Regions from separate parts of the Caloramator sp. CAR-1 genome, predicted to be linked through region 2. Evidence: a T-box and tRNA genes for the amino acid it is inferred to sense, from the RefSeq annotation. Region 2 holds a T-box; the other holds one or more tRNA genes.
The links. The T-box of region 2 lies ahead of argS (arginine--tRNA ligase). A T-box ahead of a tRNA ligase gene usually reads a tRNA of that ligase, here a tRNA-Arg.
Positions count from the first base shown of each region.

Region 1: it has a tRNA-Arg gene. The T-box ahead of argS (arginine--tRNA ligase) is inferred to sense a tRNA for this amino acid. The anticodon was not compared.

Region 1 is NZ_JAUONW010000039.1:53,139-68,744, reverse strand. Features, by position in the region: gene Q3V94_RS10785 (dihydroorotate dehydrogenase electron transfer subunit) at 1-695, shown strand, start outside; gene Q3V94_RS10780 (dihydroorotate dehydrogenase) at 688-1,584, shown strand; gene pyrE (orotate phosphoribosyltransferase) at 1,598-2,155, shown strand; gene Q3V94_RS10770 (TIGR04013 family B12-binding domain/radical SAM domain-containing protein) at 2,249-3,523, shown strand; gene Q3V94_RS10765 (PspC domain-containing protein) at 3,585-3,776, shown strand; gene Q3V94_RS10760 (amidohydrolase) at 3,829-4,980, shown strand; gene Q3V94_RS10755 (D-serine ammonia-lyase) at 5,027-6,280, shown strand; gene Q3V94_RS10750 (hypothetical protein) at 6,337-6,987, shown strand; gene Q3V94_RS10745 (aldo/keto reductase) at 7,000-8,133, opposite strand; gene Q3V94_RS10740 (pyruvate kinase alpha/beta domain-containing protein) at 8,144-8,689, opposite strand; gene Q3V94_RS10735 (hypothetical protein) at 8,813-9,070, shown strand; gene Q3V94_RS10730 (TSUP family transporter) at 9,083-9,835, shown strand; gene Q3V94_RS10725 (6-phosphofructokinase) at 9,859-10,953, opposite strand; gene Q3V94_RS10720 (aspartyl-phosphate phosphatase Spo0E family protein) at 11,209-11,373, shown strand; tRNA gene Q3V94_RS10715 (tRNA-Arg) at 11,453-11,529, shown strand; gene tadA (tRNA adenosine(34) deaminase TadA) at 11,575-12,030, shown strand; tRNA gene Q3V94_RS10705 (tRNA-Ser) at 12,067-12,156, shown strand; gene Q3V94_RS10700 (D-glycerate dehydrogenase) at 12,205-13,152, shown strand; gene Q3V94_RS10695 (Mpv17/PMP22 family protein) at 13,154-13,804, opposite strand; gene Q3V94_RS10690 (ISLre2 family transposase) at 13,979-15,394, opposite strand; gene gltX (glutamate--tRNA ligase) at 15,518-15,606, opposite strand, start outside.
Region 2 is NZ_JAUONW010000012.1:666-16,271, forward strand. Features, by position in the region: gene Q3V94_RS03735 (hypothetical protein) at 1-351, shown strand, start outside; gene Q3V94_RS03740 (nuclease domain-containing protein) at 335-1,954, shown strand; gene argS (arginine--tRNA ligase) at 1,964-3,655, opposite strand; T-box leader at 3,694-3,899, opposite strand; gene Q3V94_RS03750 (aminotransferase class V-fold PLP-dependent enzyme) at 3,955-5,106, opposite strand; gene Q3V94_RS03755 (gamma-glutamyl-gamma-aminobutyrate hydrolase family protein) at 5,211-5,933, shown strand; gene Q3V94_RS03760 (flavodoxin family protein) at 6,011-7,057, opposite strand; gene Q3V94_RS03765 (lactate dehydrogenase) at 7,054-8,283, opposite strand; gene Q3V94_RS03770 (nicotinate-nicotinamide nucleotide adenylyltransferase) at 8,293-13,110, opposite strand; gene Q3V94_RS03775 (GspE/PulE family protein) at 13,273-14,955, shown strand; gene Q3V94_RS03780 (type II secretion system F family protein) at 14,971-15,606, shown strand, end outside.

The DNA.
Region 1 (15,606 bases), on a different contig from region 2:
ATGTAATGGTGGCTGAAAATATATATAAACTTACATTAAAGGGCGAATACGAAGTAAAGCCAGGGCAATTTTTCATGCTAAAGTCTTGGGAGGATGAGCCCATCCTTTCAAGACCCTTTAGCATATACGATAAAGGAGAGGATTATATTAGCTTTCTTTATGAGGTTAAAGGAAAGGGAACGGAGAAATTATCAAGATTAAAAAAGGAAGATAAGGTTAAAGCTTTAGGCCCCTTAGGAAATGGAATGGATATATCAAGGATAAAGGGTAAAGTTGCTCTAATAGGGGGAGGAATTGGGATAGCACCTTTGGCTTACTTTGCAAAAAAGATAGAGGCAGATGTTGACATATACTTTGGATTTAGGGATGAAGTATATGGGATAGAAAATTTAAGGAACAAAGAATTGTTTATAACCACAGAAAGTGGAAGGGTAGGTTATAAGGGTTATGTAACCGATATATTTAATCCTTTTGATTATAACCTAGTAATAACCTGTGGCCCTTTAGTTATGATGGATAAAGTTAAAAGGATATGCGAAAAAACTGCAACTCCCCTTTATCTTTTGATGGAGAGCAAAATGGCCTGTGGAATAGGAGCCTGCCTTGTATGCACGTGTAAAACAAAGGATGGGATGAGAAGGGTATGTAAAGACGGACCAATATTTAAAGGTGAGGAGGTTCTTTTAGATGCTTGAAGTTACTTTATGGGGGAAAAAATTTAAAAACCCTGTTATTGCAGCTTCTGGAACCTTTGGATTTGGAAGAGAATACAATGAACTTTATGATGTATCTATTCTTGGAGGAATTGCAACAAAGGGATTAACCCTTAAAAAAAGGGAAGGAAATGAAGGGGAAAGGTGCTATGAAACGGCATGCGGAATGTTAAATAGCGTAGGCCTTCAAAATCCAGGAATAGATTATTTTATAGAAAATGAACTTCCCTTTATGAAAAGCTTAAACACGGTTGTAATTGCAAACCTTAGTGGAGGAAGCATAGAAGAATATGTAAAGGGTGCAGAAAAGCTTGATAAAAGCGATGTAGATATAATAGAACTTAATATATCCTGCCCAAATGTTAAGGAGGGTGGAATGAACTTTGGAATAAAGTCAAAGGTTGCAAGGGAGGTTGTAAGGGAGGTTCGAAAAGTAGTTAAAAAACCTCTTATAGTTAAGCTCTCACCTAATGCTGAGGATATCGTCGATATGGCGGTATCCTGTGTAGAAGAAGGTGCTGATGGAATATCCCTTGTAAATACCTTTAAAGCTATGGCAATAGATATTTATAAAAGAAAGCCTGTGTTTAAAAACGTATTTGCAGGTTTGTCAGGACCTTCAATAAAGCCGATAGCCCTAAGGATGGTCTATGAGGTTTCAAAGGCAGTTGATGTTCCTGTTATAGGTATTGGCGGTATAAAAGACTACAAGGATGCAATAGAGTTTATGATGGCAGGGGCAAGCCTTGTGCAGGTTGGAACAGCAAATTTTATAAACCTCTTTGCCTGCATAGAGATTATAAAGGGAATGGAAAACTTTTTAAAGGAGCAGGGGACAAACAGCATAGAAGAAATTATAGGGATAGTTTAATGGAGGGATAGAGATGGATGTAATGAAAATTCTTCTTGAAACCGGTGCATTGTTAGAAGGGCATTTTCTTTTGACTTCAGGAAGGCACAGCGATAGATTTATAATGTGTTCTAAGCTTATGATGTTCCCGGATAAAGCTGAGGTTGTTTTAAAAAATGTGGTAGAAAAGCTAAGGGATGTTGAGTTTGATGTGGTTGTTGGTCCTGCGATGGGGGGAGTTTTGGTATCCTATGAAATTGCAAGGCAGATGGGAAAGGTAGCTATGTTTACTGAAAAAGAGGGCGAAGGTTTTGTCTTAAGACGAGGATTTGAAATAAAAAAGGGGCAAAAGGTGTTAATAGCAGAGGATGTTGTAACAACAGGGAAATCCTCGGGAGGCACCATAGAAGTTGTAAAAGCATTGGGAGGAGAAGTTGTTGGAATAGCCTGCATAGTGGATAGAAGCAGCAGGGAATTTGAATACCCAATATACAGTGCCATAAAGCTTGATATAGAAACCTATGAAGAAGCAGATTGCCCCTTATGCAAAAAAGGAATCCCTTTAATAAAGCCTAAAACACAAAAATCTTAATCTTAAGTGCCAGGCACTTAAGATTAAGATTTATTTTTATTTTTTGGATGGTATAATTTTGTATATGATATTTTCTGGTGGTTGGTGGTTAGGATGAAGACTTGTTTTGTAATATATTACAACAAACTTAATAGAAATAGTTTCAATGCCCTTTCGGCGGCGTTAGCATCCTTTGAGGAGACTAAGGATATTCCTATATATTTTATAAAAAAACATACGGATCTAATCAAAGATCTTTATGAAATAAAAGAAAAATATGAAAATGTTGTAGTTGGGATATCCTTTTTTACAACTCAAATATGGGAAGTTAAAGATATTGTCAAAAGTATAAAGGATAAACATAAGGATGTTTTACTTATTGCAGGTGGTCCCCATCCAACAGGGGATGTTGAAGGAACTTTAAGGATGGGGTTTGATTTGGTGTTTGTTGGAGAGGCAGAGGATACGATAGTTGAATTTTTCAAGAGAGTTTTAAAGGATGAAGATTACAGTAGTGTTAAGGGATTAGCATATCTTAAGGACGATGATGTGTTTTACACAGGTAAAAGGGAATATGTTGATCTTGACAAATATCCTCCCTTTCCATATATGCTTGGCAAATTTGGACATATTGAGATAACAAGAGGTTGTCCCTTTGCCTGCAATTTCTGTCAAACATCCCACATTTTCGGAGGAAAGGTAAGACACAGAAGCATAGAAAAGGTCCTGGAGGCCGCAGAGAGGATGATAAAAAGAAATTTAACGGATTTTAGGGTTATAACCCCAAACGCCTTTTCTTATCTTTCTGAGGATGGGAGAGAAGTTAACATAAAGGGACTTGAAATATTTCTAAGGGAAGTGAATAGACTTTATAAGCCTAAAGGGACCATAAATATAGGTTCCTTTCCCTCAGAAGTAAGGCCGGAGCATGTAAGGGAGGATACGCTTGAGCTTTTAAAGACATATGCAGATAATAAGAATATTATAATAGGGGCACAAAGCGGTAGCCCTTGTATATTAAAAAATTCAAGAAGAGGACATACCCTTGAGGATGTTTATAGGGCGGTTAAACTATCAGTAAAATATGGCTATATCCCTGATGTTGATTTTATATTTGGTCTTCCAGGAGAAACAGAAAGGGACGTTTTAGATACCATTAAATTTATGAAGGAACTTGCAAATTTAGGTGCAAGGATACATGCTCATACCTTTATGCCCCTTCCCCAAACAGCCTATAGCAAGGAAAAACCAGGGAGGATAGATCCTAAGATAAAGGAAACTATAAGCAAAATGTTAAAGGAAGATAAAAACGTAGTATTTGGAAACTGGACGGTTCAAGAAAGACAAGCGGAGAAAATATATAAATATCTAAATTATGGAATTATTTAGTGGTAATATTTTATAAAAATACGATATAATAATTATCAAGGATAGTTTAGGGGGAATTTTTATGGAAAAAAGATTATACAGGTCAAGGACAGATAGGATGATAGCTGGGGTATGTGGAGGTATTGCAAAGTATTTTGACATGGACCCAACAATCGTAAGGCTTTTATGGGTGCTTATTGTAATGCTTGGAGGTTCTGGGATACTTGCCTATATTATTTGCTGGATTGTTATTCCTGAGGAGCCAATAGGCTAGCTATTTTGGATTAGCCTTATATAATAACTTATTACGATTTGGGGGGATTAATTTGAAAAGGATTATTAAAGGGGGATTTATATACCCTGCTGTTGGACAACCCTTTAGGGGGGATGTATTAATTGAGGACGGGAAAATTAAAAAACTTGCAGAGAACATTGAAGAGGACTGCGAAATTATCGATGCTTCTGGAAAATTCGTATTTCCAGGGTTTGTCGATGCCCACAGCCACCTTGGATTATTCGAAGAGGGGGTAGGATCTATTTATCAGGATGGAAACGAAGCAACGGATCCTGTAACTGCCCATGTAAGGGTAATAGATGCATTTAATCCCGATGACAGTGCAATTGAAAGGGCCTTAAGTGGGGGAGTAACTACTGTTATGATTCTTCCTGGAAGTGCAAATCCAATCGGAGGTCAAGGGGCAATATTAAAATTAAGAAGCAAAATAGTTGATGAGATGATTATAAAGGAACCAGCAGGTTTAAAGATGGCCTTTGGGGAAAATCCTAAAAGGGTTTATGGAGGTAAAAATCAAACTCCTTCCACAAGGCTTGGGACAGCAGCAGTTATAAGAGGATATTTTATGAAGGTTCAGGATTACATAAAGAAAAAGGAAAACGCACAAAAAGAGGGAAAGGAATTTACAGAAAGGGATATAAAGCTTGAAATAGGAGAAAGGGTTTTAAAGGGGGAGATTCCAGCAAGGATCCACTGCCATAGGAAGGATGATATATTAACAGCTATAAGGATAGCTGAGGAATTTGGCTTTAAGTTTGTTTTAGAACACGGAACAGAAGGATATAAGATTGCTGATTATTTGAAGAAAAAGAACATTTCTGTTGTCGTTGGACCGTTATTTGGATTTAACACAAAGCTTGAGCTAAAGGACAAAACCTATGAGGCTATTAAGATTTTAAACGAAAAGGGCGTTTTAATTTCAATAATGTGTGATCATCCTGTAATCCACTTAGAACATGCTAATATTCATGCGGGTGTTGCCTTAAGGTATGGTGCAAAGGAGGAGGACCTAATTAAAATGCTTACCATAAACGGAGCAAGGATCCTTGGCTTGGAGGATAGGATAGGCAGTATTGAAGAAGGAAAGGATGCGGATATAGTAATTTGGAGCCACCATCCATTTGACTTAAGGGCAAGGGCGGAAAAGGTTTATATAGATGGGGAATGTGTTTACAGTATATAGGGCCTGATAATTTATCAGGCCTTTATAAAAATTTGGGGGGAGTATTATGGAAGTTTTAGATAAGATAAAGGGTTTGCAGCCAATCTTTTGGGAAAATCCAAAAAAATTAAACGCCGATGATGCATTAAAGAAAATAGATTTAACTTATGAGGATATCCTTGAGGCTGAGGATAGGCTTAAAAGGTTTGCACCTTTAATAAAAAAATTATTTCCTGAAACGGAAGATGGGATTATTGAATCACCTTTGATTGAGATAAAAAATATGAAATTGGAACTGGAAAATAAATACAAAAAGAAAATAAATGGAAGGCTATTTTTAAAGTGCGATAATTATTTAAAGGTTGCAGGTTCCATAAAGGCAAGGGGAGGAATTTATGAGGTTTTAAAACATGCCGAGGACCTTGCGATGGGGAATGGACTATTATCAAAGGATGATGATTATTCAAAGTTATCTGAGGAATCCTTTAAAAAATTTTTCTCAAATTATAAAATTGCTGTAGGCTCTACCGGGAATTTAGGTTTATCTATAGGTATTATGGCTTCGGCTTTAGGTTTTAAAGTGGATATTCATATGTCCCATGATGCTAAGGAATGGAAGAAAAAGATCCTAAGGGATAGGGGATGCAATGTTATTGAATACAAGGAGGATTATACAAAGGCAGTTGAAGAGGGAAGAAGGCAGTGTGAAGGCAATAAAAATGCTTATTTTGTAGATGATGAAAATTCAAAGCACCTTTTTTTGGGATATTCTGTAGCAGCCCTAAGGCTTAAAAGGCAGCTTGAAGAGTTAGGAATAAAAATAAATAAGGATAATCCTTTATTTGTATATTTGCCCTGTGGGGTTGGAGGAGCACCAGGTGGAATAACATTTGGGCTCAAACATGTATTTAAGGATGATGTTTTTTGCTATTTTATAGAGCCAACCCATTCACCCTGCATGCTTTTAGGCCTTGTAACAGGGAAACATGAGAAGGTGCATGTTAATGATTATGGAATTGATAATAAGACGGAAGCAGATGGTCTTGCAGTTGGATCGCCCTCAAAGCTTGTATCAAAAATAGCAGAGATTTTAATTGATGGTATCTATACAATTGAAGATGATGAACTTTTTAAACTTCTTGCCCTTTTAAAGGATAGTGAAGATATTAAGATTGAACCATCAGCGGCGGCTTCATTAAAGGGTCCACTACTTTTAGAAGCATCCCAAAATGCAATTCATATAGCCTGGGCTACAGGAGGAATATTTGTTCCTGACGATATTTATGAAAAAATGTATATTAGGGGTAAGAATATTATTTGAAAAATTGGATAAAATAAATCATATAATGTATTGAATTATGTTTTGGAAGGGTTGCTATGAAAAGAACTATTTTTCTTTCTTTAATTTTTCTTGTTCTTTTTACATCTGTTGTTTTTGCCCATAAACCTATATTTGAAACAAGTGATACTACCTTTGAAAAACCAATTGTTGTAAAGGACCACACTATAAGTTATGCAATTTATGGAAGTCTTGATAAAATCGATGACGTAGATTTTGTAAAATTTGAGGCAAAAAAGAAGGATCCTTTGTTTGTCCAAATGACAATTCCAATCATTAAAGGCAATGAGGACTTTAGTCCCTCCTTTGCTATTATCGGAAAGGGCATAAAGCAGAGGGATAAGCTCCCCTTTGATATTCCTGAAGGGTATGGAAGTTTAGTAATAAAGCCTTCACCTAAGGAATATTTTTATGAAAAATTCACCCAGACCAAATATTATATAAGGCAAACTATAAGGGGAGAAATTCCTGAGGATGGAGAATATTATGTTGCAGTCTTTTCAGATGGCGAAAAGGGAAAATATTCCCTTGCAATTGGTGAAAAGGAAAAATTTACAGTTGTCGATTGGTTAAAGATGCCTTTTATTTATGTAGTGGTTAAGTATTTCTTTAACCCATTTGCAACGGTTGCAGTCATAGGTTTTATTATTATATTAATCTTCTATATAGTTAAAAGAAGAAGGGCCTAAATTGGCCCTTGATTATTCTGCAAGTGTTTTATGAACATCCTTTAAAAGACTCCTTATAGGAAGCTTTTGTGGGCATATGTCTTCACATTTTCCGCATTCTTTACAGTTTTCAGCTCTATTTTCTTTATTTATGTAATTATTATAAACTTTTTTGCTTCCCTCTAAATCGTTGTATATGAAGGCACTGTTGTAAACTGAAAAATTCCTTGGAATATCAACACCAAAGGGGCAAGGCATGCAGTATTTGCAACTTGTGCAGCCAATTTGGTTAAGGCTTTTATATGTTTCCTTCACCTTTTCAATTAATTTTATTTCCTCCTCATTTAGAGAATAAGGATAAGCATCATTGATAACCTTTAAGTTTTCCTCTACCTGTTCAATTGTGCTCATTCCGCTAAGTAGCAAAGATACTTCTTCAAAGTTTAGGACATATCTTAATGCCCATTCGGCAGGTGTTCTTTTAACATTGTATGAATTCCAAATATCCTTTACTTTTTCTGGAGGCTCCTTAGCAAGTTTCCCTCCTTTTAATGGTTCCATGACTATTATAGAAATTCCTTTAGAATGGGCATATTTTAGTCCTCTTAATCCTGCCTGTTCATCTTCATCAAGATAGTTGAATTGGATTTGTGAAAAGTCCCAGTCAAAGGCATCTATTATATCTTTAAAAACATGGAATTCATCGTGAAAAGAAAAACCAATTTTATTAATTTTACCTTCATTTTTTGCCTTTACTAAAAAATCTAAAACTCCAAGGTTATATACCTTTTCCCATGAATTTTTTGAAAGGGCATGAAGAAGATAGCAGTCTATTTGGTTAGTTTCTAATTTATTTAGCTGTTCATTTAATAATCTTTCAAAATCATCCTTTTCATTTACAAGCCAAACGGGCATTTTAGTGGCAAGTAAAACTTTTTTTCTATAACCTCCCTTTAAAACTTCAGCAGTAAATATTTCACTATTTCCCTTATGATAAGGATATGCTGTATCTATGTAATTAACTCCATTATCAATTGCATATCTTACCATTTTAAATGCCTTTTCCTTATCTATTTGCCCCTCATCACCATTTAAAATTGGAAGCCTCATCATTCCAAAACCTAAAGCAGAAACTTCAAGGTCCTTTGCGAATTTTCTATATTGCATAACAACCCTCCTAAAATTCATATGGTTTACAAATTATCTCTTTGATTTTAGTTTCAAATATTGATGCTGCATGGGAAGGCCTTATCACAACGGCAGTATCAGCGCCTTCTCCTGTTCCTCCTATTGCTATTATATCTTCACCGTAGGGGATTAGCCCAGCATCAAGGGCCATAATTGAAATTTCTACAGCAACTTTAACACCTTGTCCGAGCATTCTAAGTGTATGGGCCATAATTTCAACAGGATATATGCCAGCAAATTTTCGAGATATTCCCCTTTCTGCACCAGATAAGACATGGGTTCCCGTATAAACTTTAAATCCAAGCTTTTTAAGATCTTCTATTGTTTTTTCGTCTATTTCCATAACTCCAGGTTCTTCAAAACCATTTACATGGGTTATAACTATAATATTTTTGCCACTACCAGCTAAAAACTTTGCAGTATATCCTGAACAGGATGCAACGACGATATAATCTATGCCCTTTTCTTCTGCAACCTTTAGGGCAAGTTCTATGGTTTTTGCTGTATTGTGCCTTCCTGAAGTCTCAAAATACATTTTAGCACCTCCTACTTTTATTTCTTAATAATAATTTTAATATATTTTTGCCAAAAAATGAAAATAGAATTTTGTTGTTTTCATTTATATAATAGTGTTATAATGTTTCATGGAGGGATTGTCATGGAAAACGATAAGGTTTTTGATCTTCTAACCAAATTGTATAGCGAAATGCAGAACGGCTTTAAAGAAGTTAATAATAGGTTAGACAGGGTAGAAGAAAGGCTAGACAGGGTAGAGGAAAGGCTAGATAGGGTAGAAGAAAGACTAAATAAGGTAGAAAACAATCAAGTGACTATGGAAAATGAACTAAAAGAGATGAAAAAGACTGTGTTTGATGTTATAGAGGGTGGAAAATCATCAAGAAGAAAGGCTAAATAACAGGGGGATAATATGAAACTTTTACTTTTATGCATAGCAGGGTTTGTTGCAGCCTTTGTGGATTCCATTGCAGGTGGAGGGGGACTTATTTCTGTTCCAGCCTTTATGCTCTATGGTTTACCACCACATATGGTTCTTGGAACAAACAAATTCTCTGCTACGACGGCATCTTTAACAAGTTCAATCAAATACATAAAATCAGGAACTACAAATAAAGAATTACTTAAATATTTATCGCCTATGACCTTTATTGGAGCTGTCATTGGCGTAAACTTAGTATTAAAAATAAACCAAAGGTATCTTTATGCTATGGTTTTAATCCTTATTCTTTTTGTTGGGATATATACGCTTTTTTCAAAAACGATTGGTCAAGAGGATAATTTTATTGGTTTAAATAGAAGAAACATATTATTGGGTATGATCTTAGCATTATTTATAGGTGGATATGATGGCTTCTTTGGACCGGGGACAGGCTCCTTTTTGATTTTTGGACTTATAAATATTTATGGTTTTAATTTTTTAAATGCTGCAGGCAATGCGAGGTTTTTGAATTTTTTGAGCAATATTGCTTCTTTAATAGTTTTTGCCTACAAAGGAATGGTGGATTATAGAATTGCAATTCCAGTTGCTCTATTTATGATTATAGGAGCACGCCTTGGAACTAAAGCAGCACTTTTTAAGGGATCTAAATTTATAAAACCTATATTTGTAACGATGTCTATTTTAGTTGCTTTAAGGATGCTATATAATTTCATAAACATATAAAAAGCAGGCAGATGCCTGCTTTATTAGTCTCCAAAGGATATTCCAACGCTTCTTGCAACCTGAACAAGTTCTCCATTTGGATCAACATATTTTTCTTTTCCTATAACGTCCTCAAGTGGAACATATGATATGTCGTCTCCCTTTAGACATACCATGTTGCCGAATTTCCCTTCTGCTATAAGGTCAACGGCTTTAACTCCGTATCTTGTTGAGAGTATTCTGTCGTATGTTGAAGGTGAACCACCTCTTTGAACATGGCCTAAAATAGTTGCTCTTATTTCATGGGTTTTTATTCTTTGCTCAAGTTCATTTGCAAGTTTATGGGCAATACCTCCAAGTCTTATTGGGTCTGGGCTGTCCTTTACTATCTTGCTTACTACAACTTCTCCTCCCTTTGGCTTTGCTCCTTCAGCTACAACAATTATGCTAAACAATCTTCCCATTTTTCTTCTTTCTTCTATCTTTTCAACTACTTTATCTAAATCAAAAGGTATTTCAGGAATAAGTATAACATCAGCGGAACCTGCGATTCCTGCATGTAGAGCAATCCAACCTGCATTTCTACCCATAACTTCAAGTATCATTATTCTATGATGGGATTCAGCTGTCGTATGTAGTCTATCTAGGGCTTCAGTAACAACTTCAATTGCAGTGTTAAAACCAAATGTGTAGTCAGTTCCCCCAAGATCGTTGTCGATTGTTTTAGGAACCCCAACAACCTTAACTCCCTTTCTTGAAAAATCCCTTGCACTTGTTAAAGTTCCATCCCCACCAACAACAACTAAGGCATCGACGCCTTCTTTTTTCATATTTTCAATCGCAACGTCGGAAACGTCCTTTTTAACAATTTGACCATTTTCTTCAACTTGGTAGTCGAATAAATTATCTTTATTTGATGTATAAAGTATTGTTCCTCCCTTATGAATAAGCCCAGTTACAGTGTCTAAAGTAAGAGGAATAAAATCGTTTAGATAAAGCCCCCTATAACCGTATTTGTAGCCAATAACTTCATAGCCGTATTTTAAAATTGCAGTTCTTGTTACAGCTCTTATTACTGCATTCAAACCAGGACAATCTCCACCACCAGTTAAAATAGCAATTTTTTTGATTTGCGACATTAATTACACCCCCGTTATTAAAATCTAACTTATATTATATATTGTTCAAGTAATATATAAAATATTTATTATATTCAAAAAAGTTATTTATTATTAACAAAAAAAGTTGATTAAAAGACAAAATGGATTTTTTGTCGATAAATAACCTTTTGAAATATTTATTATTTGTGTTATAATTAAAAAAAAGACTGCTAAATTTGACAGGCAGACCTCTTTAACTTGGGAAACCAGGTTAAAAAAAAGAGGTGGAATGCCATGAGGATGCTGCGCGAAAAAATAGAATACTTAAGAAGGAAGATGGATAGAAGATTAGAAGAAAAAAATTTTATTGTTGATGATGAGATAGTTAAGTTAAGCCAATTATTGGATAAGTTTATTGCAAAATATCAAAAAAGGCAAACGAAAATAAATAGGGGTTAGCCCCTATTTTTGTTTGCACTTCTATATAATGTAATTGACAAATTAAAATAATCAATTATAATAAAATTGTAAACGTTATGCACCCGTAGCTCAGCAGGATAGAGCAACGGTTTCCTAAACCGTGTGCCGGAGGTTCGAATCCTCTCGGGTGCACCATATCAAGCCTTCGGGCTTGATTTTTTATTTTTAAGTGGTGATTTTATGAATCATGAATATTTTATGAAAATAGCTCTTGAAGAAGCTAGAAAGTGTCTTTTTTTAGATGAGGTTCCCGTTGGAGCTATAATAGTTAAGGATGGGGAAATAATAGCAAGGGCTCATAATCTAAGGGAAACCTTAAGGGATGCTACAGCTCACGCTGAAATCCTTGCAATTAATGAGGCATGCAAGGCATTAGGAGGATGGCGCCTATTAGACTGCATTATGTATGTAACCCTAGAACCTTGTCCGATGTGTGCAGGAGCCCTTGTAAATTCTAGAATAAAAACTTTGATTTTTGGGACTAGGGATCCTAAGGCAGGAGCCTGCGGAAGCTTGTATAACATTGTAGCAGATGAAAGGCTTAACCACAGAATAGAAATCATTGAGGGAGTTTTACAGGATGAGTGCAGTAAACTATTAAAAGAGTTTTTCAAAGGCAAAAGAAAAAAGGATTGATAATTTTATATAAAAGTTGTAATATATATTTAGTATGGAGAGATGGCCGAGAGGTCTAAGGCACTTGACTCGAAATCAAGCGTGGGGGTAACTCCACCGTGGGTTCGAATCCCACTCTCTCCGCCAATGTCCGGCTTTTGCCGGATTTTTTTATATACTTAAAGGAGGAATAGTATGAAGGTATATATTACCTACCAGATCCCAGAAATTGCAGAAAGACTATTAAAGGAGCACTTTGAAGTTGAGGTAAATAGAGGAAGGCATTTAAGCAAGAAGGAACTTATAGAAAAAATAAAGGATGCAGATGGAGTATTATGTCTTTTAAATAATACTATCGATGCAGAAGTTATGGATAATGCTAAAAGGGTAAAGATTTTTGCAAACTATGCGGTGGGTTTTAATAACATAGATGTTCTAGAGGCTAAAAAGAGGGGAATTATCGTTACAAATACGCCGGATGTTTTGACAGATGCAACTGCTGACCTTGCCTTTTCCCTATTGCTTTCCGTTGCAAGGAGAATAGTTGAGGCGGATAAATTTACAAGGGAAGGTAAATTTACAGGGTGGGAACCTAATTTATTTTTAGGTTGTGATATAAAAGGTAAAACCTTAGGCATAATCGGTGCAGGAAGGATTGGTAAAGCCTTTGCTAAAAGAAGTATGGGATTTGACATGAAAATAATATACCATAACAGGAGAAGGGATTTAGAATTCGAAAGGGATTTTAACGCAGTTTATGTAGATAAAGAAACTTTAATAAAGGAATCTGATTTTATCTCACTCCATGCACCTTTAACAGATGAAACCTATCATATTATATCTGAAAAGGATTTTGATATGATGAAAGAAACTGCAATTCTTATAAACACTGCAAGGGGACCTCTTGTTGATGAAAAGGCCCTTGTAAAGGCGTTAAAGAATAGAAGAATATTTGGTGCAGGTCTTGATGTTTATGAATTTGAACCTCAAATTGAAGAGGAACTTAAAAGTATGGATAATGTAATAATTTTGCCTCATATAGGCAGTGCAACCATAAATACAAGAAATGAGATGGCTCGCCTTGCTGCAGAGAATATAATAAGGGTATTAAAGGGCCATAAGCCTTTAACACCCGTTGTATAGCTTACTTTTTGCGTTTTGCCAGAGATAAAATAGCACCTAGAGCTATCGATAAAAAGGATGCCATTAATACCCTGTATTCGGATGGTAGTAAAAAGGTTATTGTGTGGGCAGGAATCCAAAAGAATGGAATAGTTTTTAAAACTACAAAGCTGATAAAGGTATTCCAATCTATTTTTGATGTAACATCACTAAGTTTAACCCTTAATATTTTATTAACTTTACCTTCTCCAAGGTCTATAAAGGTATCTGTTATCCTATGAAAGGCCATAAAGGTTGGTGCAAAAATAAGGTTCATAAGTGCACTTGTATAAAATGCTGGCCAGAACCTTAAGCTGCTCTTAGGCAGTAAGCTTTTTTCTATGCAAGCACTAACTCCGGAAGAAAATAAATCAAAAACAAGGGCAAAGACCATTCCTAAAAAGCCCCAGATTATAAACCTATAAATTAATCCATAGGGTTTTTTGTAGTCCCCTGTTTGAAGTCTTATGGCTAAAAGTTCTCCCATTGTAGCAAGGATGGATACCTTTATAAATCCCATAATATAAGGGTGGGACTTTGTTAGAGTAACAAAGGCAATATGAGTTGGTTTGTAGATTAGAATAAAAATAACTAATAAAAGAGCGGTAATCCATAGAAAATCCTTTTTCTTCATCTTTATCCCCCTAAATTTATTGAAATTTTTTGTATTTTCCAATATTATATCATATGTGGGACAACTTTAACAATTTTTAAAGGTTAAGGGATAGTGTCAAGATATTGTAGGTTAATTTTTATAGACAACCCCTTAAATTAGCTAGTTTCAAGGCGTTTGTTAAATTTAAAAAACTTAAATTATATTTTCATATTTTATTGATTTTAATATCCTGTAAATTGGCGTTACTTTCCCTATGTTCAATATCGTTATATTATTCATAACTTCACGTGAAGATTTATTTATCTTTCTTATCGCTTCTTTTATTTTCTTCTTACTTACCTTGAAGGCTTTTTCATCTTCCTTAAACACACTTATTTCCCTTAAATTTCCTCCATTCTTGCTAAATACCCTTAGCTTTGCCATTATCTTTAATCCTTCCTTGCTCCATCCTAATGGCCTGCTGCTTAATCTCGCCGATAATACATGGCTTACATGCCCTTCTGCGCTGCATCCTATTACATCATCGTCATCTTTATATATTTCTATCCCTTCCCAGTTGTTTAATATATACCTTCTTACTTCTTTTATCCTTTCTTTTTCTGTATTAGTTTCTGCTTTACTTGCAAGCTCCTTAAATATTTCCCTTAAACCCTTCTTATCTCCTTCATTTATGGCTTTCCATATCTTTTCCCTATATTCTTCTCTCTTTGCTGTCCCTCTTATTATGTATTTGTTTAAATGATATCTGTCTAATACAAATTTCGCTTTTGGAATCCACTCTATCCCTTCCTTTATCCATCTTGCCCCATCCCCTGCTATATATATCTTTTCTATGCTCTCTATTTCATAATTCTCATACACATAATTCGCTACATCTATCCATATTTCTTCTGCTTCTACTCCTACGTATGCTTTGTAATATACATTTTTTAATTCATTCCTTCCATTCCTCTCTTGCCTTCCTTCATGAACATAGACAAGCCTTGGCATCTCCTTTTTGCCATTCTGCAGTGCAACATGATCTTCATCCGCTTCTATGTATAATACCCTTACCTTCCTTTTTTCTTTTACTTCTCTCTTTACCTCTACTTCCCCTACCTGCCTTATTGCATTAAATACCGTTTGCCTACTTAGCTTCTCTTTGCATGTTACCTTGCTACTTTCTTCGTAGGACATGTTGATTGCATTCTCTACAAGCCTTATCTTTACTTCTTTATCCACCTTCTCATGTTTCCTTATACCTATAACATCATCAAGTAAATATCTATATTCTCCGCTCTTTCTTGATTTGTAGTATGTTCTTGAATATTCTATTCCTCCTAGGAGCGTAATAATACTTTTCTTGTCTTTTCTTTCAACTATCCATTCCTTTTTTCTCTTATCATCTTCTTTAATCGCTTTATCTAATTCTTCTAAAAAGTCTTTTATTATATTCCTTCCAAGTTCATCAGTCGATTCTTTAACTACCTCAACAAGTTTTGTAAAATCCCATTCTTTTGACAGCATTTCTTCTACATTTTTTATTAATTTAGTAGTGAAATTTATTAAATGTTGTTGTATAATATCATGTTGTATAATATTATTCAAAAGAGACACCCCCTTATTGATTTGTGTTTTTTCCACTTTTTATTTTACCACAGGGGTTGTCTCTTTTAAATTTTTTGTCCTTTTTCGTCCTACAATAATTTTACACTATGACATCAATCCCCTTATTTGAAGGGGATTTTGTTTTTACAATAAGTTATTTTTTACATATTCTAATCTTTTTAATATTTTATCCTTTCCAAGAATGTCAATAATATTTACAAGCTCTGGGCCGT
Region 2 (15,606 bases):
CATAACCTGATTAACAGCTTTGACAAACAAAAAGGAGTTTCCTATAGAACACTACAGCATATAGCATTATATATTTTAAATATTCCCGAAGACGATAAAGGACAAAAACTTATTGATAGAAGTAGGGCAATAGATATTGCTATCAAACAAAGAATTTTAACTAAAATCAAAGGGCATCAGGAACAGTTCGGAAGGCTTATAGGAATTAGCGATGGAGAAGGAATTAAAGATAGTTTATTATATCAGCTATTTACTGACGATTTAGCAAAGAATGTTTCAGATTTTAAACTTTGTTTAGCAGAAATAAAGAGAAAGGCTGAGGAGATGTATTATAATGGGTATGCATCATAATTTTGGTGCAGCAGTAGTATTTACTGTTGATAACTTCGATAAAGAAACTATTTTTAGGTTAGACAAATTTTATGACAATATATATGAGATAAAGGAAAAAATAGTTGAACTAAAAGAATCATCAAAAGTAAACGTTAAATTCGAAAGTTCTGATGAAAACAGCTACTTAGAAATAAAAAATATTTTTAACGGCCAAGGTGAGTTTATAAAGATAAATCCAAATGAGAGCCAAAAATTATTTGAAGGTTTAAATAAATATTCTATTCTTCTTCCAGGGGACCATTTGGTAAGAATTTTTTATAAGGGCAATTATTATTACAATATTTATTCTGTTAATCCAAGGCATGTTAATGAATTGCAGCTACAATTCATAAGGGATTATATAAATAGTAGAATAGACGGAATATCATATAATTTAAACACCTTTGCTCAAATAAATAGAATAAAGAAAAATATAATAAAATCAAATTATTTAAATGTTATAAAGACATATAAGGAAAACTTCATAATATTAGTTAAACTATTAGACGAAATAATTAAATCACCTTTAACTGAACTTGAAAAAGCTTATATGAAAGGACAAAATGTTAAAAAACAAGATATCAAAACTATTAGGTTTTCAGGCAGGAGAAATGGGGGAGAAAGATTAGAAATAAAAAAGATCCCAACCCTAAATTCAAGAGAAAACAAAATTTTAAAGGCGATGCTTTTAAATCTTTATATGGAACTTAGGGATTTAGAGGTATTTTTGAATGAATTAAAGGAAACAAAAGGAGATTTTAATGATTATGATTTTCTCATTAAGGACCTTCGCTGGATGAAAAACTTATTGTCAAAGTATATAAACTTTTTTATAGATGTAGATTCTACAAGTAAAGTTATCCCATTAAAGAGCATATTAATGAATTCAAAGTATGGGAAAGTTTATAGATTATATAGAAAACTTATAGACTATAAAAATTATTATCAACCAAATTTTAAAACAACGGATCTACTTTATGAGTATTTTGTTTTATTAGTTGTCCTAGATATAATTCAAAAATTAGGATTTAACCTTGAGGAAAGCGACTATAAAAAATTGCTTTCAAACAAGTTAAATGATGAGATCCCAAGCGGGATGGGAGCAATTTTTACTAAAGGAAACTTAAGATTAGAAGTGTGGTATGAAAAGGAACTATACTCATTATATCAAGAGGCTTTAAAAAACGGTTCGGGTTTTTATACTCATGCTTCAAATAAATTACCGGACATAAGGATTGATTTTTATAAAGATAACAAATATATAAAATCTTATATAATAGAAGTTAAATATCGAAGATTCGGTTACTTGTGGAGTGATATAGAAAATAATGAGACGATGATTCAAATTAAAAATTACAAAACAACAGTTCAATATATTTCAAAAGATTTAGAAAGGCCTATTTTCCCTATTGAAAAGGTTATAATTATTTATCCTGGACAGTTAGATATGGACGTTCTTGTTGAAAAGGAATTTGGAAACTACTTATTTTTGCAGTTAAAACCAAAAGATGCATCTACAATAATAGGTTATGATGAATTAACTAAAATATTAAAACAATTAATTAATGAGCCCCTAACCTAGGGGCTCATTTTACATTCTTTCAACCACATCGATACCAATCAATGATAATCCATTTTTAATAACTATAGTTGTAGCTTCAACAAGGGCAAGGCGTGCATTTCTTAATGCTTCATCTTCAATTGATAGGATTGGGTGCATGTTGTAGAATTTATTGAAGGCTTTAGCTACATCAATAATATATCTTGTTAAAATGGAAGGTTCATACTTATCTATTGCGGAAAGGATTGCATCATTAAAGGAGGCTAAAAGCTTTACAAGTTCTACTTCTTCAGGAGAATTTAACTTTTCAAAATCAAAATTAGCACCATAACCTTCTGCCTTTCTTAGAATGCTTTTACCTCTTGCATATGAATATTGAACATATGGTCCTGTTTCACCATCAAAATTGAGAATATCATTCCATGAGAAAACAATATCTCTTTCTCTGTTGTTTTTTAAGTAGGTGAATACAACTGCACCAATTCCAACAATTTTTGCAACTTCGTCTTTATTTTCTAATGATGCATTTTTTTCTTCAATAAGTTCTCTAGCTCTTTGAATAGCTTCATTTAATAAATCCTCAAGGAATATTACATCACCTTTTCTTGTTGAAAGTTTTTTATCAGCAAACTTTACCATACCAAAACCTACATGAACGCAGTCATCTGCCCAATCAAACCCCATAAGTTTTAGGGTTGTAAATACCTGTTTAAAGTGTAAAGTTTGTTCAAGACCAACAACATATATATTTTTATAAAAATCATAGGTTCTTTTTCTATAAATTGCTGCAGCAAGGTCCCTTGTTGCATAAATCGTGGCACCATCGGACTTTTTAATTATGCAGGGTGGCATATTAAATTCATCTAAATTAACAACCTGTGCACCATGGCTTTCTGTAAGAAGTCCCTTTTCTTCCAGCATTTTTACAACTTCATCCATTTTGTCGTTGTAAAAGCTTTCCCCAGCATAGGAGTCGAATTTAATTTTTAACATATCGTATACTTTATTAAATTCCATCAAGCTAACGTCTTTAATTTTTTGCCAAAGCTTAACTTCTTCTTCTTTGCCATCTTCAAGGTTTTTAAAATGCATTCTTGCAATGTCTTCTAAGCTTGGATCCTTTTCTGCCTCTTCATGGAATTTAACATAAATTCTTAATAGTTCTTTAATAGGTTCCTTTTCAAGAGCCTCCTCATCAACCCATCTTTTGTATGCTTCTATTAGTTTGCCAAATTGAGTTCCCCAATCGCCAAGATGATTTATGCCAACACACTTATAGCCTTGGGATGAAAATATCCTATAAAGAGCGTTACCAACTGCAGTTGAGTATAAATGTCCTACGTGGAATGGCTTTGCTATATTTGGTGAAGAAAAGTCTATTGTAACTGTTTTACCTGCCCCTATCTTTGAATGTCCATATGAATCCTTTTCAGATAATATTTTTTCAAGGGTTGATTTTGCAAGGTTTGCTTTATCTACAAAAAAGTTTAAATACCCACCAACAGTTTCAATTCTTTCAAAACCAGATTTATCTATGCTATTTTTTAATTCTTCGGCGATTAAATTAGGAGCTTTTCTTAAGGTTCTTGCAAGCTGGAAGCAGGGGAAGGCAAAGTCACCCATTTCCGGTTTTGGTGGAATTTCAATAAGTTTTTCAATTGCATCATTTGAAAGACCTGTTAATGCACTTAGTCTTTCAGAGATTATCTTTTTATATTCCATAAACATCCCTCCCGTATAAAAAAATTAAAGCCGTCTCTGCAAGAGACGGCTATCCCGCGGTACCACTCTTATTGGCATGTGCCCACTCGAAATTTTAACCCTATGAAGGGGCTTACCATACTTGCATAAAGCTTTCCGGCAGCGTCTTAGGGGCTCTTTTCTCATAAGTAACCCTACAGGGCTCCCACCGTCCCCTGCTCGCTTAAGGGATCCTCATGATACTCCTCCCCATCATTGACTTTAAATATTCGGTTTGTTATTAATTATATAATAAAAAATTATGAGCATCAATATTTAACCTAAAGTTTAGCTATTTTTTCTATGCTCTCCAATGCATAGAATATATCTTCTTCTAACGTAAAGTAGCCAAAGCTAAATCTTACTGTTCCCTTTGGGAAGGTTCCCAAAGTTTTATGGGCTAAAGGAGCACAATGAAGTCCAACTCTTGTCATAATCCCATATTCGTTATCGAGGATAAAGGCTGCTTCAGAGTTATCTATGTTTTGAAAATCAATTGAAACTACTGCAGTTCTTTTACTTATATCATAACTTCCAACAACTTTAATATTTTCTATGTTATGAAGTCCATCAAGGAATAGCTTTGCAAGATCTTTTTCTTTTTTTCTTATATTTTCAAGGCCTAAACTTAATATATATTTTAAAGATGCATTAAGCCCAAAAATACCAGGGATATTTAAGGTGCCCGATTCAAATTTATCAGGTAAAATTTCAGGTTGCGAATAGGATTCTGAAAGGCTTCCAGTTCCACCTTCTATAAGAGGGGATATTTTATTTGAAAATTCATTGGTAATCAAAAATCCTCCAATTCCTTGGGGGCCTAAAAGACCTTTATGCCCTGTAAAGGTAAGGGCACTTAAGTATGTATCGTAAAAATCTATATCTAATATTCCTGCAGTTTGAGCAGAATCAAGAACAAAATCAATATCATGTTCTTTACAAATTTTACCTATTTCTTTAATTTCCTGTATAGAGCCACATACATTAGAAGCATGAGTTATAACAAGTAATTTGGTATTAGATTTTATATATTGTTTAATTGAATTAGGATCTAGAAAGCCTTCGTTGTCGCAGGGAATTATATCCAGCTCGATTCCTTTTTGCTTTAGACTAGTTAAGGGCCTTAGGACAGCATTATGCTCCATTGAAGAAATTAAAACGTGGTCACCTTCTTTAAGAAAACCTTTAAGTATCATATTTAAACTTTGAGTTATATTCATCGTAAATACTACCTTTAAGGGGTCATCAAAGTGGAATAATTTACATAAAAGTTCCCTTGTTTCATAGACTATTGATCCTGCAGCATAGGAGTTGTAATAGGAACCCCTTCCAACATTTCCGCCTATATTTTCTATGTAATTTGTCATAGCCTCAGCAACTCCCTTAGCCTTTGGGAAGGATGTTGCTGCATTGTCCATATATATTCTTTTCATTTATTATCCCTCCTTCATTAATTTTATTATACAATAATTTTTTTTAAATTACTTTTAAATTCCCCAAAAAAGATATATCATATAAATAACAGGAGGTGAATGTTATGAAAAAACCTTTAATTGGAATAACAGCCGATTATATGATTTCTCAGGAGGGCCTTTACACAGGCCAGGAAAGGTTTTATATTGCAAAGGACTATATCGATGCAGTTTTAGAATCAGGCGGTATTCCTGTTATTGTTCCTATAATTAACAAGGAATCGGATCTTTTGCAGATAATCGATCAGCTTGATGGCATTATTTTATCTGGCGGACATGATGTGAACCCAATTTATTACGGAGAGGAACCATCAAAACATGTAGGATTTACATACACTCCAAGGGATTTATATGAGCTTTTCATAGTTAAAGCAGCTATAGAGAAGGATATGCCTATTTTAGGAATAAGCAGAGGGCAGCAAATAATGGTGGTTGCTTTTGGTGGAAAACTTTATCAGGATATTAGCCAAAATATAGGAGCATACATTAATCATATGCAGAGGGCTAATATAAATGACATAGGACATTATATAAATATAATCCCGGGAACAAGGCTTTATAAGATTTTTGATACGGATAGAGTTCTTGTAAATAGTTTCCATCATCAAGCAGCAAAGGAAGTGCCAAGTAATTTCATAGTTTCTGCCACATCTTCAGATGGAGTAGTGGAGGCAATAGAGCATAAAACAAAGCCTATAATGGCGGTTCAGTGGCATCCCGAGATGATGACTAAGAAACACCCAATAATGTTGAGGCTCTTTGAAGAGTTTATCAATTGGTGCAAATAAAAAAATAACCCCTACAATCGTAGGAGTAAAATTGAGGTGAGCGTCCAAGCATATTATACTTTAATTTTACTTTTCTTTCAATCGGCAAATATTTCTCTTTTTATTTTTAATGCAAAATCAAGGGCTTTATTTTCAATATTTTGGACCTTAAGGATTGTTCCAGGATCATTTGCAATTTCAGAAAGAAGAAAATAGGGGGGTAATATAAACCCCTTATTTATATTTAAAGCACCCAAGAGCTGTTTTGCAACATTGTCGCTTCCTGAATTGCCGGATACGACAATTGAATATATTCTCTTATCATAAAATTTCATCTTTCTATAAAGCGCAGTTAATCTATTTATGACAGCCGTTAAATTAGCAGAAATTGCGTCATTATAGTTAGGGCAAATCCACATTATTATATCGGATTTTTCAACCTCTGGGTAAACTTCCTCCACCATAATTCCACCATAAAAGCAGCTTCTTTGTTTACTAAAATGAATGCAGGTTTTAAAGGAACAGCCAATGCAATCAAGAACAGTTCCATTCTCAACATGCAGTTCTTTTATTTCAAATTCACATAAATTTTTCATTACCATATGCCATAGCATAAGGGTGTTAGAGGTGCTTTTGTTGCTGGCATGAAGGGCCAGTAGTTTAGGCTTAGAAGGCTTTTTATTATCAAAATCCCAAAGTCTATCGCCCAATATTCTGCATTGGTCATAACAGATTTCTTCAAGGGAAAGATTAATTGTTTTTTGCCATGTTTGAAAGTTTTTAAAGTCCTTTATTGCCTCCACAAGGGGATGACCTATAAAACGGCAACCTAAACTATTTGCAAGAAATATTATAGACTGTGCCTGAGATTTAGTAAAAAGATAATTAGGGCTATGGATCAAGATCGCAGCAGTTGAGTTTAAAAGGGAATCTTTTCCTAATTCAAATAATTTAGACATAATAGTATTAACTTCATGACAAAAACCTGCTTCATCTAAATCTAAGGCAAATAATATTTTTTTGTTTTGTAGTTTTTCGATCTTTTCAGGTGAGTCAATAATTTTATAAGGTTTATCAGAGAGAAAACTTTTTAGCATATTGTTTAATGTTTTTCCCCTTTTAGGAGTAGTAATTACAAATATCATATAATTTCACCTAGTTTCCTATAACTTTCTTTTATTCTATTTAATAACCTTTCGTTTAAAGGATTCCTTTCAATTTCAATGAAACTTTTATTAATACGCATTTTGCAACCAAAATAAGTTCCTCCAATAAACGTGGAGCCGTAAAACCAGTCTCCTTTTATTAGGGAAATAATCGATAGAGCCCCTGAAGATAAGGCGGGGGCGATAAAGGGTTTAAAACCCGTCATTCTAACATCTATATTTGCATTTTTTACCCTTTCTGTAAGTTCAATTGAAACCTCATCATCATAATTAACAATGCTGTTTGCAACGACAATGTCCCTACCATGGGGTCCAAAAACTCTTCCTTCTGTGTCGTAATTTTCGGCACCATTTATTAATTTTGAATAAAAGCTGGCCCTTGCATTCATAACACCAAGGCCAAAACCAATTATTTGTTCGGGTTTTAGCCCCTTATAGTCGAAAGTGCCATTTTCATTTTTATTGCTTTCAACAAAGGCTACTTTGCATAAAAGGTCAACAGGATCAGAAACTACGGCAAAGATACCCTTAAAACCATTTTTACGAGCATTTTTAGCAACCTGCGTTATTATTTTTGAATTTCCTTCAAACTGAAGCATTCTAACATCGCCCTTTTCATTAAGTCCGGGGACATTGGAACTTACGCAAAATATCAATATATCGCAATCAAATATATCTTCTTCATTGAGGATTGAAACTTTTGGATATTTATCCTTACTAAAGGACTCAAGAATTTGATTAGCTTCATAGAACCATCTTTTCATTTTTTCGATGTTCTTATCGTAAATGCCTATGGATTCAATAATATTTTTTCCCATCAATCTAAGACCTGTTAACAAAATTCCTCCAACATCTCCAAGACCAATTATGTTTATTTTATTAAAGTTTGCCTTGAAGGAATAAAAATCTTGCCAATCACTATAATTCGTGTTTATATAAATTAATTTTCTTTGGGTTATTTTGTCTATAAGCCTTATTGGCAATTCATAAAAATCCATATTTTGATTTAATATTTCAATATCCTCCTCTTTAAGAAAAAGTTCACTAGGAGAAGTTACGACGAAACTTCTCCTTGATTTTGCTAAAGGCATTCTGCCAAAGAAGTATATTATATCTTGCTTAAAGCATTGTTCTTCTGAAATAGAAGGTAGATTATATTTATCAAATGAAAAAATAAACTTATCTTGTAATTTATAATAATACATATCAACACCTCATTCGCGAATAAGAATGTTTTCCATTCTTTCAAGAAGCTCAATGTCATTTTTGAGATAATGTGAAGGAGGTAGGCTCAGATCAAAGTTTATATCCTTACCGTGGTCTGGGTATCTTGGAGAAATAAACACATCTCCAAGATTTGATAAAGTTAAGTTTCTTTCTCTGATATTTTGATATTCTTCTTCTATTGCCTTTAATATATCAAAGGCATTTTCAAGGCATATTTTTGATAAATTATATATAGCCTTTTTTGATGCTTTTTTAATAAATGTAGGAGATGCATAGGGTAAAATTAAGTTTACAGATGGAATTAAATTTCTCTTTGGATATTCACCCCTCCAGAGAATGTCACCACCTATATATGGATAAAGTAAATTTTCATTAAACCAATGACGAAGTTTAGGTATAAAGTAAACGCAGTCAACATCTCTTTTTTGAACGTCCATTATTTCTTTTCCTCTTCCTGAAAGTATACCAACGATAATTTTATGAACCTTTACATCTTCTTTTTTTAGTAGAGGATCTAATGCCTTAATTCTATAGCCCTTATGCAGAACATCATCAATTAAGATAACCGGCCTATTAAAGGATTTAATCATTTTAACCTGATTTTCTATTTCAAGGTAATACGGATAGGCTTTTATAGTAAAGCTTTTCATATCTGGTTCAAAAAATTTTTCGGTGTGTAATGATTTTGTCACTGTATTTGGAACGATGTATCTATTTAAAAAATTACCAAAGGGAACACACATAAAGGGGCCATATTTTTTATCCCTTTGAGGAATAGTTGATACACCATTTTCTTTACATATCTTCCTTACTAAACTTTCGTGAACAATATCCATATCGATAGGCAAGAGTAAATTGCCAGGATATAGGCTTACAAGGGCCTCTAAAAGTTTTTTGCGTGATTTTTCAATTGTTAAAGCGATGTTTGAATTACTTCTAAATGGCTCCTTTAAAACGTTTTCAATATCAAGATTAATCGTGCAGGGGGAGTTCATATTAACTGCATATACATCATCAGAATGTGGAATCTTTATAAAACCGTATAGAGTTAAATTATTTATGATTTCTTCGTCATTTAGTTCTAAACAATCTTTATAAATAGCGTAATCATAATCTTTAGCAATGCAAAAGGCTAAAGTTTCGGTTAAAAGTATTTTATCAATATTTTTATAACTATTATCTTTATTAATATAAAGTGCATCAATCATTATTATTCTGCCAACTGCGTTTTCTCTTATATATTCAGTTGCAATAGCGTCAAAAAGTTCTAAATATAAAGATGAACTTCTTAGCCAATGGAAGGCAGAGAAGGCTAATATTTTATCCTCTTTTATGTCCTTTATTACTAAAAATCTTGCATTATATTTTTTGGACATGGATATTAATTTTTGTTTATAAAGTTCATTTTTATTCTTAAATAATGTAGAGAGTAAAGAAATCAATTCACTGCTTGGTTCATCGTAAACTGTAATATCAATTGATACTGTTTTAATTATCGATTTATATTGTGGCTCCCTTCTATAAAAACCATTCTCAAAAATATATCTTTCAGCTAAGGGGTCAACAAGGGCTGATATATTTTTATTTTTATCTATATAATTTCTAATTTGTGAAGAACTGATATCCTCATATTGTGGTGGAAGGGAAAGTTTAATTATATCCTTTTTAAATTTTGAATAATCCTGTAGATTTAAGCTATCATTTGTAGGAGTGTGTAAAAGGCTCCTTCTTTCAAATATTATATGTGGGAAATTATAAATGTTAAAATCGCCCTCAGCTAATTTATAGGCAGAGGCATTGCTAATAACGTCGCTGCCAACGGTAAGATATACTTCAGAGTGAGGGAAAATATCTTTAAGTTTTTTAAGGTCATTAACATTTGCTATGTTTATCGGGACATCCTTTGGGAATATGTAAATTTTTAGCTCATCTGCAACTGAAAGATTTATAATGTTCCTTCTTAAAAGGTTTGGAAGAGTCTGCTTTGACCATGAAAATTCATCTACTTGTAGATAAACAGTAAATCCTAAATCCCTGATCGCCTTTGCAATCTCTTTATGGCTTAAGGAGAAGGGGTCAAAACTTCCAGGGAAAAAGGCAATTTTATTTTCTGGCTCTAATTCAATATTGCCTATTATATTTATATATTCAGAAATAAATCTATAAATATGATTTAATGACGCTGAATTTGAGAAAAATTGAAGGTCGTCGTTTTTATCCTCTGGAATTAAAGTTAGAAGCTTTTTAGCGATTAAGTTAAATATTTTTGCTTTTTCTTCAAATTTTAGAGTATTATTTTCAAATATAATTTTTCCTATTACACTAATTGCCGTCCTTCTTATAGAATTTTTATAATGGACAAGACCATTCATCAAAACACCTAATAGCCTGTTTAATCTATGATAGTATTGGTTATTGTCTTCGTAAAAATTTATTTTATATTTAAAATAGTTAGCTATAGATATACCTATGGTCTTTAAAAGAAGTGTGTTTATTTGCACACCTGCAGTTTTAATTTTTTCTACAAAGTCATCAACAACTTCATTTAATTCAATTGGTTTTAAATATAGGACTATTTGTCCTAAATATTCAGGGATATACTTAGTAAATTGATAACCTTCAATTTCAAGTGCCCTTAATAATTCTACAACTATGTCGTTTCGCTGTTCCATTGTAAGATATGGAATAAGTTTAACAAGCATTTCTCCTGCTTTATTTCTAACGCTTTCGTAGGCACTAACCTTTAATATATTGCAGAAGTGAATTGCAATATAAAGTCCTGAGGTTTTAATATTGTTTATGGCATAATCGTAGAGCATTTCTATTTGAATCCTTTTTACAATCCAGCTGGTAGCCGTTTTTAAGTTGCTAAGGGAAATATCTGATATCTTGTTTTCGTATTTATTTATATCGAGCTCAATTGGATGACCTAATTTTGAAAGTATTTTAGTCTTAATATATTCATCAGCTTCAAAATGATTGCTGTTCATATTTTTAATTAAATGTTCCTTTATTGTGCTCATTTTAGGGATAGTCGGGTATTTTTCTAAAAGTTTATCTATTGTATCAAGGGCGGATAAAACATAAACTAAATTGTCTGATGTAAAATTGTTAAGGAGAAATTCAATAAAAATATCATCATCGTCAGTTATAGGAATATATTTAATTGCCTCTATCATAAAGATTAAATTGTATTTAGGAGGTGAAGTTTTGTAAATTTCTTTTAAAACCTCTTTGTAAGAATTAACTTGATTTCTTCTACAGTTTTTAAATAGCGACAATAGCATTGTGCTAAAATTGTAGCCAATCCATCCCTTATGTAAGTCTAATAACCTTTCATCGGGGTTTAAAAAAAGTTTAATATATTGTTTTAAAAGGTCCAAGCTAGTAATTGAAGGATTTTCTATGTTAATATCCTCAGGAACTTCCTTTCTGTATTCTTCATCAAAGGTAGCAATTAATGTTCCTATAAGTTGGGCACACTGCTTTCTAATATCATCTTCTGGGTTTAACATTTCATCGTATAAGAATTTTAGCATTAATATCTTTTGATGTTGAGTTAAATACTGGGAATATTCCTCAAATACACTTAGGTATTCCCTAAGATTATTTTTATCCGAAAGGCTTCTTGCAGCCTCCAGCATAAGATTTAGTGAAGCTTCGTCGCGAAGGCGATGCATTAAATTGATGTTGTGATAAATTGCAGCAAACTTAAGGTGATTTATAACATCTTTGCCTTGTAGTAGTGAATAGTTTATTTTACTTTTCTCTTCTTTAGGTTGACTCTTTTCTAAGTCGACATTTATACCAAGGCTAATTAAATAGTCTTCAAAATCCTTTAATTTTGCGTAAACCTTTCTATATCTTTTTTCTTTTTTTTCATCGACGTTATCGAGTTTTTGCAATATTACATCGAAGGACTCCTCCAGAGAGAAAATATGCATCTTTTGCCCTTCACCTATTTTTTTATTTTTCACCCTAAAATCAGAATATATAAGGATTAATGATTCAATTGGAAGATTCTCAAGTTCTAAATCCCAAGTGGAATGATTAACAGCAATATGGCCTATATACATGATATTATTCTTTTTAAACCACATATCCGTATAGTAATAATGAAGGTAGGGTATTTTTTTTAACTCTTGAGGCCTACATCCGAATTTACCTACATCGTGACCGGCGGCTGCTCCTGAAATTTTAGCAAGGCTAATAGGAAGGCCAGAAGCCTTTACCTGTCTTGCAATATATAGTGCAAGATAATGAACGCCGCAAATATGATCTAAGGTATTATGCTGGGTTAGCTCTTTATGTAATTTCATAAGCTCGTAAATGTATTCACTGTTGAATGCCTTTAAGAACCTGCTATATTCTGTTCTCATTTCGCTATCTATTTCGTCTTCATTTAAAAATATCAGTGGGAACCTTCCCTGCCAAGAATTGTCATCGTAATATTTTTGAATTCTATTTAAAATAGAAAATAATATTAAAAATATTTCGCATACCAATGAATAATCATCATATAATTTAATTGTTACAGCATTTGGAAAGGATTTAGATAGAGTATATTCATATAAATATTGCAAGAAGTTTTCAGGAATTGGACCTAAGATTTTAATATTATTATAAACTTCATTATAAAGTTCTTTTGCTGTAAATTTTTTATTCCTTACTAGCGATTCTAATTTTTCTATAAGGTCATCGTTAATAAAATTTTTAATTAGATTAATATTTTGATTCAAAATATGATTATACAACAAGTTATCCATTTCATACTTCAGAATATTAAAAATATTTATATTTTCCATCGAAATCACCTCAAGGTTTGAATTTACTAATATTATCTCAAAAAATGAAGATTTATTCAATAAATATGTTTTTTTAAAAACGAAGGGTTTATTTACAAGAAATCAAAATTACCTTATAATTACAATAAGAGATTGAAATAAAATGCCGAAAGGAAATGGTCTATGCAAACTAAAAAGAGGCTAGGTGAAGTTTTAATAGAGGCAGGTTTAATAACCCAAGAACAGCTTCAAAAGGCTTTAACATTACAAAAAAGTAGCGGGAAAAAGCTTGGGGAAATATTAGTTGAGCAGGGGTTTATTTCAGAGGATCAAATTATTGAGGTTTTGGAATTTCAACTTGGAATACCCCATGTTAAGCTTGATAGGTTTCCAATAGAACAAGATGCAGTAAAGCTTATTTCTGAAGGCATTGCCAAAAGACATACATTGATTCCTATTAAGCTTGAAAAGGACAAGCTATATGTAGCAATGGCTGATCCTTTAAATATATTTGCAATAGAAGATGTTCAAATTTATAGCGGCAAAAACGTTCAACCGGTTATAGCAAAATCAGATGAAATAAAAAGACAAATAGATAAGTATTATGGTAAACAAGAGGCCCTTAAAGCTGCTGAGGAATTTAAGAAGGAAAGCAAGGTATTTAAAACTGAAAGAAATAAAAATGCTGCTGAAGATGAATCAGCCTCTGCGCCGATTATAAAATTAGTAAATTCAATATTTGAACAGGCAATAAATCAAAGGGCCAGCGATATTCATATAGAGCCCTTTGAAGAGGAGCTAAAGATAAAATTTAGAATCGACGGAATACTTTATGAAATTATGAAGATGGAAATTGAGCTTCATTCAGCCCTTGTTGCCAGGATAAAGGTTTTAGGAAATATGGATATAGCAGAAAGAAGAATTCCGCAGGATGGAAGAACTTCGTATACGTATTTTGAACAGGAATATGACATGAGAATTTCAACTTTACCAACGGTTTATGGAGAGAAGGTAGTAATTAGAATAGCAGATAAAAGGGCGTTTTTAAAGGATAAAACCAATTTAGGATTTTTAAAACACGATTTGGAGCTGTTTGGTAAAATAATTTCATCCCCGCATGGTATCATTTTAGTTAGTGGTCCTACAGGAAGTGGGAAATCAACAACTTTGTATACGATTTTAAGAGAACTAAATACTGGAAGCAAAAATATTATAACAGTAGAAGATCCTGTCGAAAGCACGATATATGGTATAAATCAAGTTGAAGTAAACCCAAAGTCGGGGCTTACCTTTGCGACAGCTTTAAGATCGATTCTAAGACAAGATCCAGATATTATAATGATAGGTGAGATTAGAGATAAAGAAACCGCTGAAATAGCAGTTCGTGCAGCGATAACTGGACACCTTGTTCTATCAACTATACATACAAACGATGCAGCAAGTGCAGTAACAAGGCTTGTTGATATGGGAATTGAAAATTATTTGATTAGCTCTTCATTGGTTGGTGTAATTGCCCAAAGGCTTGTAAGAAGAATATGCCCCCATTGTAAAGAGGAGTATATTCCGGATGAAACAGAAATTAATGCTTTAGGTATTAATGATAATCAAAATATAAAGCTGTATAAAGGAAAAGGATGTTCATACTGTGGCAATAAAGGATATATGGGAAGAACAGGCATTTATGAAATATTGGTTATAGATAAAGAATTAAGAAATTCCATTTTAAAAACATCCAGCAGCGATGAACTAAAGGATTTAGCAGTGAAAAAGGGGCTTGTTACACTTAAAGAGAGTTGCAAACAGAAGGTGTTGATGGGAGAAACAACCTTTGAGGAATACTTAAGGGTAACCTATTCTATGGATTAAAAGAGGGAGATGACTATGGCGGAGTTTTTTTATGAGGCAATTAACAGCAGAGGGAAAAGAATAAAGGGTAATGTTATAGCTAATGACCTTGAATCTGCTTTATCACAATTAAAATCAAAGGGATATTATATTATTGACATTGGTGAGAAAAATTTATTTAACAAGGAGATAAGTATTAAGTTTTTAAACAAAGTATCTTCAAAGGATTTATATTTGTTTTGTAGACAGCTTGCAACTTTATTGGAAGCTGGGCTTACACTTTTGACTTCTTTAGAGGTAATAAGAAATCAGCTTTCAAATAAAAGGCTTGTAAAGGCTGTAAATAATCTATATGAGGATGTTAAAAAGGGAAAAACATTATCTGAGTCGATGATAGAAAATAAAGACGTATTTCCAGATTTGCTTATTAATATGGTAGAAGCAGGAGAGGTGAGTGGATCTTTAGATAATTCCTTTGAGAAAATGGCTCACCACTTTGAAAAGGACATGAAGCTCAAGCAAAAGGTTACAAATGCACTTATGTATCCTGCTATAGTTTTGTTAGTTGCAGTAATTGTGCTAAATCTTCTTTTGATTTTTGTAATTCCGACATTTGTAGGGCTATTTAATGATTTAGGTGTTGAATTGCCTCCAACAACTAAATTTATTCTA